Regions from separate parts of the Pantoea sp. X-Soil-TKNS-1279 genome, predicted to be linked through region 1. Evidence: predicted binding sites of a transcription regulator. Region 1 holds the regulator's gene; the other holds the start of a gene.
The links. Region 1 encodes LexA, which represses DNA repair genes until DNA is damaged. Its sites were predicted from a motif close to TNCTGTATGTACATACAGNA; they were not measured.
Positions count from the first base shown of each region.

Region 2: sulA (SOS-induced cell division inhibitor SulA) is a predicted target of LexA. The motif match lies at 4,605-4,624, and genes of this name have one in related genera.

Region 1 is NZ_AP035948.1:377,204-385,897, forward strand. Features, by position in the region: gene AC6I8N_RS01700 (prolyl oligopeptidase family serine peptidase) at 1-1,951, opposite strand, end outside; gene ubiC (chorismate lyase) at 2,100-2,612, shown strand; gene ubiA (4-hydroxybenzoate octaprenyltransferase) at 2,624-3,508, shown strand; gene plsB (glycerol-3-phosphate 1-O-acyltransferase PlsB) at 3,583-6,006, opposite strand; gene AC6I8N_RS01720 (diacylglycerol kinase) at 6,132-6,500, shown strand; gene lexA (transcriptional repressor LexA) at 6,606-7,220, shown strand; gene dinF (MATE family efflux transporter DinF) at 7,311-8,636, shown strand.
Region 2 is NZ_AP035948.1:1,596,560-1,605,253, reverse strand. Features, by position in the region: gene helD (DNA helicase IV) at 1-1,099, opposite strand, end outside; gene AC6I8N_RS07425 (YccF domain-containing protein) at 1,223-1,666, shown strand; gene yccS (YccS family putative transporter) at 1,676-3,814, shown strand; gene AC6I8N_RS07415 (TfoX/Sxy family DNA transformation protein) at 3,822-4,421, opposite strand; gene sulA (SOS-induced cell division inhibitor SulA) at 4,645-5,136, shown strand; gene ompA (porin OmpA) at 5,486-6,556, shown strand; gene matP (macrodomain Ter protein MatP) at 6,624-7,091, opposite strand; partial or broken gene AC6I8N_RS07395 (AAA family ATPase) at 7,145-8,694, shown strand, end outside.

The DNA of each region.
Region 1 (8,694 bases):
GTCCGGCCTCGGTTTCTTCATATAACCAGACCTGCTGATGTCCTTGTTGCTGCATCCGCGCCACCATTTTACGAGCATGCGCCGGACTCACGCGATCATCCCGGGTTCCAGTGGTAAATAGGGTGGGAGGATAGGTTTTATCGGCCTGAACCTTGTCAAAGGGGGAATAGTTTTTCAGCCATTGCCACTCTTCCGGTTTGTCCGGATCGCCATATTCCGCAATCCAGGATGCACCTGCCAGCCAGCGATGATAGTTCGCCATATCCAGCAGCGGAACTTCGCAGACCAACGCGCCGAAGTATGCGGGGTAGTCCGTCAACATATTGCCAATCAGCAATCCGCCATTGCTGCCGCCGCGTGCGGCAAGACGTGCCGGGCAGGTGACATTGCGCGCGACAAGGTCAGCGGCGACAGCAGCAAAATCCTCATAAGCCCGGTGACGATGCTCTTTTAACGCGGCCTGGTGCCACTGCGGGCCATACTCACCTCCGCCGCGAATATTTGCCACAACGTAAACGCCGCCTTTTTGCAACCATGTCGCCCCTGGCGCGCCCAGATAGGAGGGCGTCAGCGAGATTTCAAAGCCGCCGTAGCCATTAAGTAACGTCGGATGATCGCCGTTCAACGTCAGATTTTTGGCGCTAACCTGGAAATAGGGAATAGGGGTGCCATCCAGCGATAGCGCAAAATGTTGCGTCACTGCAAAGTCTGTGGCGTCGAAGCTGGCCGGATCCTGCTTCACCTCTACGCGCGTTTGTCGATCAAAGTCACCGTAGCTCAGACGTCGCGGCTGTAAAAAACCGTGGCTGATCAGTGCGTAGCGGTTGCTCTCATTATCCAGCGCATGCGCAAACACATTGGTGGCATCATTGAGGCTGATCTCCTCAACCGTCTGCCACTCTCCTTCTGCCCACGTTAGTACGCTGACGGTTTCCACCACGTCGCGGATCTTATCGATCAACAGATAATCACGCGTGGCAGAGTAGCTATTCAATGTGGTGTGCGCATCTGGCGTAAACAGGGTAGTGAAGTGGCGTTTTCCCTGTTGAAAATCGTCCAGGTTAATCGCCAGTAACGCGCCTGCCGGGTAGACCTCATCCGCTATCTGCCAGCGGCTGGTCAGGGTAACCATCAGCCACTCTTTGAAAAAACCGGCAGTGGCATCGTCCGGGATGGCAATGTGTTCCAGCTGGCCCTGATCTCTCAATAACCAGGTCTGATGACGGTAAAAATCGATCCCGCGATACACTAACTCTTTCTCATAACCCGGAGTATGAATACGCCAGGCAGACACCGAGAGATCGTTGACCTCACCTGCGTAAATCATCGGGGCGGATTCAGGTGACGTGCCGCGCTGCCAGCGCCGGACACAGCGTGGATAGCCGGAAGAGGTCAGGGTTTCGCCCCCCGCATCCAGGCTGAGTAGAAGGGTGTTTTCATCCACCCAACTCACCCGGCTTTTGCTGACAGGGAGAAAAAAGCCGTCGTTGATAAAGGTCTTACTGACCAGATCAAACTCGCGTATCTCACAGGCATCGCCGCCGCTGGAGAGGTAAATCAGCGCACGCGCGTAGTCGGGGTAGAGTGGCTGGGCGCCATGAAAACTCCAGTGGCTGTTTTCCTGCTGGTTGAGTTGATCCAAATCCAGCACGGTTTCCCACTCGGGTTCGGTGCTCTGATACGAGACGGCGTTAGTACGCCGCCAGATACCGCGCGGATGTTTCTCATCCTGCCAGAAGTTATACAGGTTCTCGCGATAGTGGGTAACCCAGGGAATGTTGGACTTGTCATTCAGCCAGCGCAGCATCGCCTGCTGTGTTTGTTGGAAACGGCTGCCCTGAGCGAATTGGGCAGTGGTAAGGCTGTTTTGTGTGGCGACCCAACTGAGTGACTGGTCGTTGAGGGGGTGCTCCAGTGCGTTTAACAGATCCTGATGTTGTTCTGGTGTCATGACATCTCCTTAGTAGCCTGGTGAACTGAAGCAAGCATAGCGGTTTTGCATTGAATTAACTTACAACGCATTTCCGGTAACGCTTCGTTATTCGCGCTGCGGCGGTGGTGCGTTACACTGGGCGCACTTTTTTCTGTGGAGAGTTTTTATGTCTCAGGATGCGCTGGCGCAATTGCGCGCGCTACACTGGCTGCCTGCTTCTTCCCCGCTGCTAACCGCACCCTTGCTCGACTGGCTAATGGAAGAAGACTCGATGACACGACGCTTTGAGCAGCATTGCCAGCAAGTCACGGTGCAACTGGTACGTGAAGCCTTTATTGATGCCGGTGAATTGCAAGAGGAAGGGGATTTGCTACCCGCCGATCAGCGCTTCTGGCTGCGAGAAATTTTGTTATGCGGCGATGGTGTCCCCTGGCTGGCTGGCCGCACCCTGGTGCCGGAAAGCACGCTTAATGGCCCTGAGCAGATGCTACAGCAGCTTGGTACACGCCCACTCGGGCGCTATCTGTTTGCCGACTCTACCCTGACGCGAGATTTTATCGATCCGGGTCAAGTCGGTGCGCTGTGGGGACGGCGTTCCCGTTTACGCCTCTCCGGCAAACCGCTGTTGTTAACTGAACTGTTTTTACCGGCGTCGCCGCTTTACCGCGCGCTGGATTAAGGATAAGGATTGTGCAAAAGACCCTGGGAATAAATAAATTACAGGCCTACAGCCGCCTGATGCGCATTGATAAACCGATTGGCACGCTGCTGCTGCTGTGGCCAACGCTATGGGCGCTGTGGTTATCCGGCATGGCGATTCCCCCACTCCCGGTGCTGCTGGTGTTTGTGTTGGGTGTCGTTGTGATGCGTGCTGCGGGTTGCGTCATTAATGACTACGCTGACCGTAAAGTCGATGGACATGTGAAACGTACCGCGGCACGCCCGTTGGCGAGTGGGCTGGTGACGGAAAAAGAAGCGAAGCTGCTGTTTGTGGGCTTAGCTCTGCTGGCGTTTTTGCTGGTGCTTACCATGAATCGCATGACGATTATGTTGTCAGTGGTGGGGCTGGCGCTGGCCTGGGTTTATCCCTTCATGAAGCGTTATACCCATCTGCCACAGGTGGTGCTGGGCGCTGCTTTTGGCTGGGCCATTCCCATGGGCTGGGCGGCAGTTAGTGAGTCCTTACCTTTAGTCTGCTGGCTGGTATTTATCGCCAACCTGTGCTGGACGGTCGCGTACGATACACAATACGCTATGGTGGATCGGGACGATGATTTAAAGATAGGCGTGAAATCGACGGCCATTCTGTTTGGTCGCTATGACAAGTTGATCATCGGCTTGTTGCAGCTGGCAACGCTGGGTCTGATGGTGCTGGTGGGGATGCTGCTGAATCTGAATGGCGCGTTTTACTGGTCGCTGCTGTTAGCGGCAGGCTTGTTTGTCCATCAGCAGAAGTTGATAGCTCAACGCGAGCGCGAACCCTGCTTCCAGGCATTCCTGAATAACAACTACGTTGGTCTGGTGCTGTTTATCGGTATTCTGTTGAATACTCAGCCGTTTATCGATTTGCTGTAGCAGCGCGATTTTTCGTGCGATTGTTGAAGTAAAAAAGCCGTCATCCAGTGGATGACGGCTTTTTAATTAGCACCTTAATCGTGAGCGACTGCACTCTCGATGGTCAGACGCACATCGCTGGTCACCAATTCGGCCAGCATTTGCCACATGGCTTGTGTCTGCCCTGGCTCGGCATCGCCACTGTCGCTGATATAGCCTTCATCGCGCAGGGTCAGCACCAGCGCGGTGAACACCGCTTTATCAAAGAACTCAGGGGCATTGATGCCGTGCAGCACCGACAAACGCTGTGCCAGCGTACGGCTCTCTTTTTCCAGCGTGCCACGGTTGATGGTGGGTTTCGCACTGAGAATCGAGAAGGTGATGGCAAAACGCTGGAGCGTTTCACGGATACCCGCCGCCAGTAGTTGTAGCGTGCGATAGCGCGCGGTGGTCATTTGTACCTGACCGTTTTGTTGCGTGATCAGACCCTGACGCGCCATCTCGTTGCACAGCGACTGAATCAGCTCAGGCAACTCATTGTTGCTCCAGCGCAGGAACAGTTCACTCTTCAGCATCGGATAGACCAGCGCGACCTGACGCAACAATTCAGCTTCACTGATTTCACGATGCTGCTGCACAATCGCGGCAATCAGCGACGGCATCACCAGCATGTGTTGAATGTTGTTGCGATAGTAGGTCATCAACACTGCCTGCTCACGCGGCAGGATGATGATGTCACCGATATTATCTTGCTCAGTCTCGAACTTATTCATGCCCATCGCGTGATCCAGCAGGGCTTCAGCGCTGAGATTCGGCACCGTGGCTTCCGGTGAGTAGGGCACATTGCGCAGCAATTGGGTGTAACACTCCAGTTGCTCAATGAGCTGTTCGCGGGTCAGCGAACGCTGACGAGAAGCCAGTAACGCGGTGACGCACAGGTTCATGGCATTGGCGGCACCCGCATCGTTAATCCGCACCATCAGGCGGTTGGCGATGTCATTCACTGCGGGGTTCATCCACGCCTGACGCTGCGGCTCGATCGGATCAATCGCCTCGCGCCATTCCGGCACATGTTTGTTCAGATAGTTCACCAACGGCAGGGGTTCACCGAAGTTCACATAACCCTGGCCAAGATTGCGCAGCTTACGCAGGCCGCGCACCATCTGCATAAAGCCTTCTTTTTCTTTCGCTGCACCACGCAGTTCTTTGGCATAGGTGCCGACTTCCATCACATGTTCGTAGCCAATATAAATCGGCACGAAGGTGATGGGACGGCTACCGCCGCGTAGCAATGCCTGCAATGTCATCGACAGCGTGCCGGTTTTTGGTTCCAGCAAGCGGCCAGTACGTGAGCGCCCGCCTTCCACAAAGTACTCAACCGAATAACCGCGATTAAACAACTCGCCCAGATATTCACGGAAGACCGTAGAGTAAAGCTTGTTGCCCTTGAAGGTGCGGCGAATAAAGAACGCGCCAAGGCGACGGAAAATCGGCCCGGCGGGCCAGAAATTCAGATTGATACCTGCGGCGATGTGCGGCGGCACCAGTCCCTGATGGTAGAGAACGTAGGAAAGCAGCAAGTAATCCATGTGGCTACGATGGCAGGGGACATAAACAATCTCATGTCCATCCTGTGCCAACTGGCGCACTCGCTCGCCACCATTCACGTTGATCCCCTGATAGAGACGACTCCACATCCAGCCCATCACGCGATCGGTGACGCGGATAGCTTCATACGAGAAGTCGGCAGCAATCTCTTCCATCAATTCGACGGCGTTTTGCTGTGCTTTCTCGTGGGAAATCTTTTTGCTGCGCGCCTCGTCTTCCACCGCTTTTTCAATCGCTTTCGATTGCAGCAGCTTATTAAACAGATCCTGGCGGGCGGGCAAGCGCGGGCCAATCGCAGCCAGACGCTGGCGGGCGAAGTGGATCCGCGCCACGCGTGCCAGCTTCTGGGCTATCGACTTATCCGTACCGTGTTCGGTCGCCATCTGGCGCAGTGAAACGGTCGGCGAAAAGCGCACAAAGCTATCGCGACCATGCCAGAGAATGGCGAAGAATTTCTGCACACCGTTCAGAATACGCAGGTGAGGGGTGGATTCTCCCTGAACTTCACGTCCTGGTGCACGTCCAAACATCACCGATACTGGCAGCATCTGTACATCCAGCTCCGGGTTGCTGCGGTGCAGATCAAGGTAGTCATGGAACAGCTTTACGGACTCCAGATTCGGCACGAAATACGGGAAAACACGCGGTCCATCGTGGATAAACACATGTCGCGGCAGCAATGAGCCGTCAATTTCCAGCGGTGCGAGCGGATCCGGCAGATCGTGTTTCAGACACTGCGAACGCAGTGTGAGGAGATCGGCCTTGGAATCATAAGGCAGTACATACAGGATAGGCCGCGTCGGATCCAGTCCATGCTCGGACACGGGATCGGCGGGAATGGCCTTACTCTTTACCAAAATGGAGAGTGGTAAATTCAATAATTTATAATAAAGTTTACGCCAACCTGACATAGACAACTTCAAGCCTCTTGTTAGCAAAGCGCGGCAAGCATACCAGAATGCGCCGCGAAAATCTGTGGCTGCACCACTCCGGCTGCCCAGACATTGACGTCAAAACGAGTAAAGGGTTCAACGACATGGCAAATAACGTCACCGGTTTTCTCAGGATAGTGAAAGCAGCCGGTTATTCCTGGCAGGGATTGCGCGCTGCCTGGACACATGAAGCAGCGTTTCGCCAGGAAGCTATTGCCGCATTAGTGGCAATTATAGTGGCGTGCTGGCTGGATGTTGATGCTATTTCCCGCGTACTCATGATTGGTTCCGTAGTGCTGGTGGTCATTGTTGAGATCCTGAATAGCGCCATTGAAGCCGTTGTCGACCGCATTGGTCAGGAACGCCATCCGCTGGCTGGACGCGCGAAAGACATGGGATCGGCCGCCGTGTTGCTGGCTATTTTACTGGCGCTGTTTGTCTGGATCGCGCTGCTTTGGTCACATTTGCGATAAGGATTCCGGATTCATCAACTCGCTGATTTTTCCCTCAGTTTTGGTTTCCATTTCACCAATACCTGTATATACTCACAGCGACTGTATAAACAACCAGGGGGCGGGATGAAAGCGTTAACCAGCAGGCAGCAACAGGTCTATGATCTGATTCGCGACCATATTAACCAGACGGGCATGCCGCCAACGCGTGCGGAAATTGCTTCGCAGCTGGGCTTCCGCTCACCTAATGCGGCAGAAGAACACCTGAAAGCATTAGCGCGTAAAGGCGTTATTGAGATCGTTTCCGGCGCTTCGCGCGGCATTCGTTTATTGATGGAAGAAGAAGCCAGTGAGGGGCTGCCATTGGTTGGCCGTGTCGCTGCGGGTGAACCTTTGCTGGCGCAGGAGCACATTGAAGCGCACTACCAGGTCGATGCTAACCTGTTCAAACCCAGCGCTGATTTCCTGCTACGTGTCAGCGGCATGTCGATGAAAGATATCGGCATTATGGATGGTGATCTGCTGGCGGTACACAAAACACAGGAAGTGCGTAACGGCCAGGTTGTCGTCGCACGTATCGATGATGAAGTCACGGTGAAGCGCTGGAAAAAGCAGGGCGCAATTGTGCAACTGCTGCCGGAAAACAGCGACTTCCAGCCGATTGTTGTTGATACCCGCGAACAATCCCTGACGGTCGAAGGGCTGGCGGTAGGCATTGTGCGTAACGGCGAGTGGCTCTGATACCTTGATTCCCCCTGCTACGGCAGCCTTCTGTGCTGCCGTGGTTTTATTCTCTGACAAGACGGTAGTGCAGCAAACCGGGACGGGCTGATGCAGCTGTTTTCCTCCTCTGACAAAGCACTCTGGCGGCTGGCGCTGCCTATGATTCTCTCCAATATCACTGTTCCGCTACTTGGCGTGGTTGATACCGCCGTCATTGGTCATCTCGATAGTCCCATTTATCTCGGCGGTGTGGCGGTTGGCACCACGGCGACCAGTTTCATCTTTATGTTGCTGCTGTTTTTACGTATGAGCACCACCGGGCTGACTGCTCAGGCATTTGGTGCTGGCAACAAAAAGGCACTGGCTCGGGCGCTTACCCAGCCTTTACTCATTGCCCTGGTGGCCGGTGTGCTGTTTATTTTGCTGCGCACGCCAGTCAGTAATCTGGCAGCGGTGCTGATGGGTGGCAGCCAGGAGGTCCAACAGCAGGCGCAATTGTTCATTCAGATTCGCTGGCTGAGCGCTCCCGCCACGCTGGCAAACCTGGTCATCCTCGGTTGGTTGTTGGGGGTGCAATATGCGCGTGCGCCAGTGGTGCTACTGGTGGTGGGGAATTTGGTCAATATCCTGTTGGATCTGGCGTTTGTGTTGGGGCTGCATTGGGGCGTAGCAGGTGCCGCAGCAGCAACGGCACTGGCTGAATATACGACCCTTGCCGTCGGATTATGGATGGTGGCGCGTGTATTGAAGCTGCGCGGAATTGATTTGGCGATGCTGCGGGAGAGTTGGCGCGGTGATGCTGCTCGTCTGTTTCGCCTCAATCGCGACATTATGTTGCGCTCCTTCCTGCTACAAATCTGCTTTGCTTCCCTGACGATACTCGGTGCACGTATTGGCCCGGATGTGGTAGCGGTCAATGCGGTGCTGTTGATGTTTCTGACTTTCACCGCGTATGCACAGGATGGCTTTGCTTATGCGGTTGAAGCGTGTTCTGGTGAAGCCGTCGGTGCCAAAGATCGCAGCCGGCTATTGCTGATCTGGCATGCTGCCTGCCGTCAGGCGGGGTTGGTCGCGCTGCTGTTTGCGGCGATTTATGCGTTATTTGGCACCCATATCGTGGCCCTGCTGACTTCACTGGAAGCATTACGCGATGCGGCCGATCGCTATCTGCTATGGCAGGTAGTGATGCCGTTAGTGGGCGTGTGGTGCTACCTGTTGGATGGCATGTTTATCGGGGCAACGCGCGGCCGGGAAATGCGTAACAGCATGGCGCTGGCGGCGCTCGGTTATGGCCTGTCATTACTGACGCTTCCCTGGTTAGGTAATCATGGATTGTGGCTGGCGGTGACGGTGTTTCTGGCCGTGCGTGGAATAACGCTCTGGTTCGTCTGGCGTCGTCACTGGCGTCATGACAGCTGGTTCGCAAACAGTTAACTATGATGCTTTGAATACAGAATAATCCGTAAGTGTGCTAACCATTCCGCAATGTCTA
Region 2 (8,694 bases), 1.2 Mb from region 1:
CATGCATACGCATCAACCCCAGCCAGCGCTCCAGACGGGATGCCAAACGCTGTGCCAGTTTATCATCCTGCCAAAATGGCCCTTCGGCAACGTCCCACTCCAGTTCTTCCTGCAACCACTGACGCCAACCACTGGCCTGCGCCTTTTTGCTGCTGCATTGTTCACGCCAGCTCTCAATTAACAACTGACGACGGGCTTTGCTGTCGCTTTCCAGTTTGCTGATGACAGGCTGTTTATTGCTGCCTTCACGAATAATGTGCAGCGCCAGCGCGTGAAAAGTGCGCGCCTGAATCGCGCTTTCACCCAGCCGCGACTGGATGCGATCGTTCATCTCGTCTGCCGCCTGACGCCCAAATGCCAGCAGCAGAATCTGCTCCGGCTGCGCCAGTTTACGCTGCAACAACCAGCCAGCACGCGCCACCAGCACCGACGTTTTTCCACTTCCCGCCCCGGCTAGCACCAGTAACGCGTCTTCACCATTCACCACCGCCTCACACTGCGAAGGATTGAGCGGCGTCGTTTCAACCGTGGAGAAAAAGGTCTGGTACTCCTGCAAGATTTTTGCTGTCCACTCACGGTTGCGCTGGCGAATCGCCGTTTCACCCTGATTCAGCCATTGCTGACAGAACTGCCACAATTCGCGACAATTCTCGAACTTGTCCAGCCGTGATAGCGGTAACGGTAAGGCAGAAAACTGCCGGGCAATGTTTTCTTTTACCGTCTGGAGTTCGCTTCGCTTTAGCCAACGGTCCTGGCTGGTAAACGCGAAAATCTCCTGCTGTAACCCGGTCAGCACCCCGACACAAACCTCGCTCATCTCCTGGCTCCATTGCTGCCAGGCTTGTTGCAGGTAATGAAAAAAGCGCTGCGTTTCCTGCCATTCCGTACCGTGCAACCGCACCACTTTCTCGTCTGGCAGCAAAAATTCCAGCTCGCCCCACACCAACCCACGCTTACAGGCGATATCCAATAATTGATTGAAAGGGATCAGGTATTCGTGACGATCGCCGCTGACTTCCACTCCGGCTTCCAGCAGACGTACGCGATTATAAGGGTGCTGAGCCAGACGTTTACCCATTGATGTTGCTTTCAGTTCCATGTCCGCACCGTGTTCAGCAAGAGGATTATCGCGCAGTTTACCTGTCAGACCCTTGACGCTCCAGCCTTAAAACAGGCTAAACTGGGCAACACATATTGCGGATTGCAAAAGGAAAATCGTGTTATGCGCACCTTGCTCAACATTCTCAACTTTGTGCTGGGTGGCGTTTTCACCACCCTGAGCTGGTTACTGGCTACGCTGGTCAGCATTGTTCTCATCTTCACATTGCCATTGACGCGTTCCTGCTGGGAGATCACTAAACTCTCGCTGCTGCCATTTGGCAATGAAGCGGTTCATGTCGATGTACTGCGACCAGACAGTAAAAATCAGGTGATGAACGCCGGAGGCACTTTTCTTAACCTCTTCTGGCTGGTGTTTTTCGGCTGGTGGCTGTGCCTGATGCACATCTCTGCGGGTATCGTGCAGTGCCTGACTATCATCGGGATTCCTGTTGGCATTGCTAATTTCAAGATTGCCGCCATTGCCCTGTGGCCCGTGGGACGACGCGTTGTTTCAGTTGAAGAAGCGCAGGCGGCACGGGAAGCCAACGCTCGTCGCCGTTACTGAGACTATGCCATGATGCCTGAAGCCTTACCCGGCTGGCGCCGTTATCTGTTTAACAGCAGCTTGCGCTATTTGTTGCGCATTTTTTTCGCCCTTGCCGGTTGTGCCGCCGTTCCGTGGTGGTTACAGCAAATTGAGTGGACGATCCCCCTCACCCTCGGCGTGGTTGCCGCTGCATTGGCCGATCTTGACGATCGCCTGGCAGGCCGCCTGCGCAATCTATTGATTACGCTGATCTGCTTTTGTATCGCATCGGTATCCGTCGAATTACTGTTTCCCCACCCCTGGGCATTCGTCCTCGGCCTGGCGCTCTCAACCTGGGGATTTATTCTGTTGGGTGCCCTGGGGCAGCGTTATGCCACTATCGCCTTTGGTGCATTGCTTATCGCGGTGTATACCATGCTCGGCGTAGGTTTGTTTCCACAGTGGTGGATGCAACCAACGCTGCTACTGGTGGGGGCCTTGTGGTACAACCTGCTGACCCTGGTGGGGCATGTGATGTTTCCGGTGCGTCCGGTTCAGGAGCAGTTGGCGGCCAGCTTTTCTCAGTTAGCGCGTTATCTGGATGCCAAAGCCAACTTGTTCGATCCCGATGGCGGTGAGCAGGATGATGCCAACCTGATTGCCACCGCAATGGTTAATAGCCAGTTAGTCGCCCAACTTAATCTGACGAAAAGCACTATCCAAAGCCGGTTACGCGGCGACCGGGGTTCACGCAGCACTCGCCGCAGCCTGCATTACTATTTTGTGGCGCAGGATATTCATGAGCGGGCCAGTTCCTCCCACCTGCAATATCATCAACTGCGCGATGACTGGCGCTATAACGAGGTGCTTTTTCGCTTCCAGCGACTGCTGAATATGCAGGCACAGGCATGCCGACAGTTAGCGGAGGCCATTTTTTTGCGTCAGCCCTGGCATCATGACACCCATGTCGAACGCGCCTTTGAGCGGCTGGAAACCGCACTGGAACGCTTGCAACAAAATGCCCCGGACGACGCCCATATTCGTGCGTTATTCTGGCTGCTGCGTAATTTGCGCGCCATAGATGCCCAACTGACATCGATCGAATCGGAACAAAAACTGGCACAACCTGCCCCATCCAGCGACGATAATCTTTCCAATGATGGGCCAGGCGGTTGGGCGGATATTCGGCTGCGCATTAGCCGGCATCTCACGCCAACCTCCGCCCTGTTCCGCCATGCCGTAAGAATGTCGTTGGTGTTGTGTATCGGCTACGGATTTATCCAGATCACCGGTGTACATCGCGGCTATTGGATTTTGCTTACCAGCCTGTTTGTCTGTCAGCCGAATTATAATGCCACCCGACGGCGACTGGCGTTGCGTATTGGCGGGACGCTGGCAGGGATTGCCATCGGTTTACCGGTGCTCTGGCTGGTGCCTTCCATCGAAGGACAGCTGGTATTGATTGTGCTCAGTGGTGTGCTGTTCTTCGCGTTTCGCCAGATACAATATGCTCAGGCAACGCTCTTCATTACCCTGCTGGTGCTCCTCTGCTTCAATCTGTTGGGAGAGGGCTTTGAAGTCGCCCTGCCGCGTGTGGTGGATACGTTGCTGGGGTGCGGCTTAGCCTGGCTTGCTGTCGCTTTCGTCTGGCCAGACTGGCGCTTCCGCCAGTTGCCTGCGGTAGCCGAGCGTACGCTCAATGCTAACTGCCGATACCTTGATGCCATTATGGAGCAATATCATCAGGGCAAGGATAATCGTCTGGCTTATCGTGTTGCGCGGCGAGATGCGCACAATGCCGATGCCGAACTGGCCTCGGTGGTGTCAAATATGAGCAATGAAGCCCGTCATCAGCAATCATTACGTGAAAACGCCTTTCGGTTACTTTGTCTGAATCACTCCTTTCTCAGCTATATATCCGCGCTGGGCGCTCATCGGGTCAGGTTAAATGACACCCGACTATTAACGTTGCTGGATGATGCGGTGTGCTTTGTTGATGATGTTTTGCAAATTGAACGCGTCAGCGATGCTGAGGCAACGCAGATGCAGCAGACCCTGCTGCATCGACTGGCGGAAATGAAATCCAGCCCGGAGACGCAAGCTCCGTTAGTTTTGCAGCAGTTGGGATTATTAATCGCGCTGTTACCTGAAATTGCGCGCCTACGCCGCACCCTCGCAGCAGATTGAACCGCTGTTAGCGGAGCGTTTTTTGATACCACGCGCATAACTCCTCCCGGACCTCACGAGGCAATGCCGCCTCGTGATGGCCCGAAATCGCTCCCTCGAGAGCCAGCAGCGTCTTCAGGCCGATATGCTTATTGATGGTGCGAAGTTTCAGCCAACTTTTCTTGGCACCTGTTTCACACAGATGTTTGACCGAGCAGATGCCGACCTTATGTAGCATCATTTCCATACGCAGGCTGAGATTGGGCAAATCCTTCAGCCGCAGTGAGACATAACGGGTTTGCAACTCCTCACGCGCAGCGTGTAGCGCCCCAGAGGATAGCCGCATTAACTGTTCCGGTTCCTGCCAAAGACGCTTGTCGACTTTGTAATAACTCAGTGTCACCGGTATACCGCGTTTACTGTATATCAGCGGCTCCATCGGGCATTGCGTCGCATAGGTCGTCACCGCTTCACAGGCACGTAGATAAAGCGCATCTTCATTGATAAACGCAAAGACAACCTTTTCCACTGAGAGCGTATAACCACCAAACTGCGTGCGGGATTCAATTTCGCCTAGCGCGGCTAATTGTGCTTTCGATTGTTCGACGATTGGGTGAGATTTTTTCATCCTGATACCTTCCTGAATTCCTTTTACCAGAACTGTCCTAATAAATACTTCATGTATTCATCAGGTTAGAAGATATTGAAAACGTTCCAGCTGTTCAATGAATAAATGCATTCGAGGTGAAAATTTGTCCGATTTTGCGAGACGTTTTCAGAAATTGAGGTTGATCTTTATCCAGGAACTCATTACTGTATATTCATACAGTTCATTACTGAGTGATTAAATTATGCGTACTCAATTCTCTGGCACCGCTGATCGTTCTCACCGTTTTGCGACTTCAGACGTAGCGCAACCTTCTTTGGGTGGCATTACAGAACTTCGCTACAGCGAGCAACCTGGCATGATGCAATTACTGCTGCTGCCGGTGCTAAAACAATTGAGCTTACAATCACGCTGGCAGCTGTGGTTAACGCCTGCACATAAGCTGAATCGCCATTGGATGCAACAATCTGGTTTGCCGCTGGAAAAGAGCATGCACATCACTGAATCTGAACGCTACAGTACGGTTGAAAGCATGGTTAAAGCTCTGCGCACCGGTAACTATAGCGTCGTGCTGGCGTGGATCCCTTATGAGCTGAATGATGATGAACGTCGTGAACTCAAACAGGCTGCTGCTGAAGGGGAAGCTTTGGGTTTGGTGATGCGTCCTCAGGGACACGATGGGGTTTTGTGCAGACAACCATCTGCGTCAAAAATTCCCTCAGATTTGTTTCATTAAGTAAAATTAGGATTTTTCTCACGCTGTTTTTTGCGGAAGTTGACGCTAAGCCACTGATTCTTGTCCCGCCAGCTTAGACAATGGCTTAGCCGATTTTTTCATTTCTGATCACGAAGATTATGCCGTGTCAATTGTTAAAATGTGTGTATAAATCCCTGTTTTTTTATCGCCTGGCGTCACATCATACTTGTAACTTTCCAATCTCGTTGTAGACTTTACCTCGCCAGGGTGCTCAATAACCTCCGTTTTTTCGGTAGAGTCATAAGCGAGCGTTTTGACCCGGCGAAGGATTAAACCAAGAGCAAACTATTTTTGCTCATTGCCTATTTGGATGATAACGAGGCGCAAAATGAAAAAGACAGCTATCGCAATTGCAGTGGCACTGGCTGGCTTCGCTACCGTAGCGCAGGCCGCTCCTAAAGATGACACCTGGTATACCGGTGCTAAACTGGGCTGGTCTCAGTATCACGATACTGGTTACTACGGTAACGGTTATGAGAACAACAACGGTCCGACTCACGAAAGTCAACTGGGCGCAGGTGCATTCCTGGGCTACCAGGCTAACCCGTACCTGGGCTTCGAGCTGGGCTACGACTGGCTGGGCCGTATGCCGAACAAAGGCAGCGTGACTAACGGCGCGTTCAAAGCACAAGGCGTTCAGCTGGCTGCTAAACTGAGCTACCCGATCACTGACGACCTGGACGTGTACACCCGTCTGGGCGGCATGGTATGGCGTGCTGACTCAACTCAGACCAACCCGACTACTGGCCGCATCAGCGACCACGACACCGGCGTTTCTCCGCTGGCTGCTGTTGGTGTTGAATACGCACTGACCAAAAACTGGGCTACTCGTCTGGACTACCAGTGGGTTAACAACATCGGCGACGCAGGCACCGTTGGCGCACGCCCTGACAACAGCATGCTGAGCGTCGGTGTTTCTTACCGTTTCGGTCAGGACGAAGCTGCTGCACCGGTTGTTGCTCCGACTCCGGCCCCAGCTCCGGTTGTTGAAACCAAGCGTTTCACCCTGAAGTCTGACGTTCTGTTCAACTTCAACAAAGCAACCCTGAAGCCGGAAGGTCAGCAGGCTCTGGATCAGCTGTACAGCCAGCTGAGCTCACTGGACCCGAAAGACGGTTCAGTCGTGGTTCTGGGCTTCACCGACCGTATCGGTTCAGAGCAGTACAACCAGAAACTGTCTGAGAAACGTGCTCAGTCTGTTGTCGACTACCTGGTATCTAAAGGTATCCCGTCCAACAAAATCTCTGCACGTGGCATGGGCAAATCTAACCCGGTTACTGGCAACACCTGTGACAGCGTGAAAGGCCGCAACGCCCTGATCGACTGCCTGGCGCCGGACCGTCGCGTTGAAATCGACGTGAAAGGTATCAAAGACGTGGTAACTCAGCCGCAGGCTTAAGTTTTCGCGTAATAAAAACCCCGCTTCGGCGGGGTTTTTTTATACCTGGCAGACGGCAACCAATAGATTACTCGCTACCTGCATCACCTTTACCCAGAATAGCCTGTAAGTCCTGCTTCAGTGTCGACATCTGGCTGGCATACTTCTCTTTGCGTTCCGCATCTTCAATCAACTGCACAATCGTTTCAGAAAGCGTGCTGCTGCGACGCTGCGCCAGTCCTGCCAGCCGTTGCCACACCAGATATTCCAAATCGATTGATTTCTTCCTGGTATGCTGGTGCTCCGCATTAAAGTGGCGCTTACGACGAGCACGGATCGTCTGCTTAAGACGGTTTTCCAAATCCGGATGAATATGCTGGTCAATCCATGCGTTGACTTCGACAGGGCTATTCTCCATCGTCAACAGCAGGTCTACCGCGGCCTGAGCAGCACTCAGCTCCAGATGACGGGTGATCAGCTCACCTTCCCGATGCTTTTTCACCAGGTATTTCCACTTCCATCCACTTTCAAGATTTTCGAGCTGCTGGTATTTCATCGGAATCTCATCGTGATCACGTAACAAACTAAGAATAACAGCTTTTTTCCTGGATGCAGCAAGGAAAAACATGTTGCGGTCATCACAATTCGGGCCGGAACTCCGCAGTGCTTAACCTGGTTGATTCCTGTATAATCGCGCTTTTCCCGAATTCGACGAATGGAATATTTTGACCAGCTCTCAACTTACGTGGCAAGCCCTGCAGCCGGATAGCACCCGCTACCAATCCATTTTCTCCAATGTTTCACTGGAAGATAGCGATAGTCTAGCCGCGGTCCAGCCGCGTCTGCTGAATGCCCTGGCGCATTTACATCATCAACAACAGGGTTTTCCACTGCTGCTGTTACGCAGTCAGGAAAATAACGACTACCTCGCCTGGATTGCCTCGGCTGCACAGCGCTTTCAGCCTGATGAAACCGCCCTGTTTGGTGGTGATTATCTGGTGATGGGTGACAATGTCAGCCTGTTGCCAGCGACAGAAAACCGCCCTTTCACCAGCCAGGGTGGCGTGCACTATGCAGACTGGATCGAATTTGAACAACTGTTTGGCTGCGTCCGTCAATATAAAGATCGGGTCCAGCTCGAGCCAGGCTTAATTCATCGCGCCAATGGCGGCACCCTGATCCTCAGCGTCAATACATTGCTGGCTCAGCCGCTGATGTGGTTACGACTGAAAAAATGTATCGAGCAGGGCCGTTTTGAATGGTATTCATCAGATGAACGTCAGCCATTACCGGTCACGATTCCAGCGTTACCGTTTCAGCTGCGCCTGATCCTGTGCGGCGAACGTGATGCATTGGCTGATTTTCAGGCTTTGGACGCCGAAGCGCACGAAATGGCGCTTTACAGCGAGTTTGAAGAAAGCTTGCAGTTGGTCGATGAAGACGATATGACCGCCTGGTGTCAGTGGACACTCACCCAGGCCGGTCTGGCCGGTTTACCGAATCCTGAAACAGATTTCTGGCCTGTGCTAATCAATGAGGCGGTACGGAACACTGGCGATCAGGACACCTTACCGCTGTGCCCACGCTGGTTGCGCCGCCAGATGCAGGAAGCCGCGCTGCACGGCGACGTCCTTAATGCCGAAGCCCTAAAGGATGCACTGGAGGCGCGGCAGTGGCGCGAAAGTTTCCTTGCCGATCGCATGCGTGATGAAATTCTGCTAAACCAGATCATGATCGAAACGGAAGGAGAAGTGGTTGGTCAGATCAATGGCCTGTCTGTTATTGAGTTTCCAGGCCATCCACGTCCCTGGGGCGAACCGTCGCGTATTACTTGCGTAGTGCATCCGGGTGATGGCGAGTTCACTGACGTCGAACGCAAAGCGGAACTGGGCGGCAATATCCATGCGAAAGGCATGATGATTATGCAGGCTTACCTGATTGCCGAGCTGGAGCTGGAGCAGCAACTCCCCTTCTCTGCTTCACTGGTGTTTGAACAATCCTATTCTGAAGTCGATGGTGACAGCGCATCACTGGCCGAGCTTTGCGCGCTAATCAGTGCACTGGCTAATCAACCGCTCAATCAGCAAATCGCCGTCACCGGTTCGGTTGATCAGTTTGGCAATGTACAGCCAGTGGGTGGCCTCAATGAAAAAATTGAG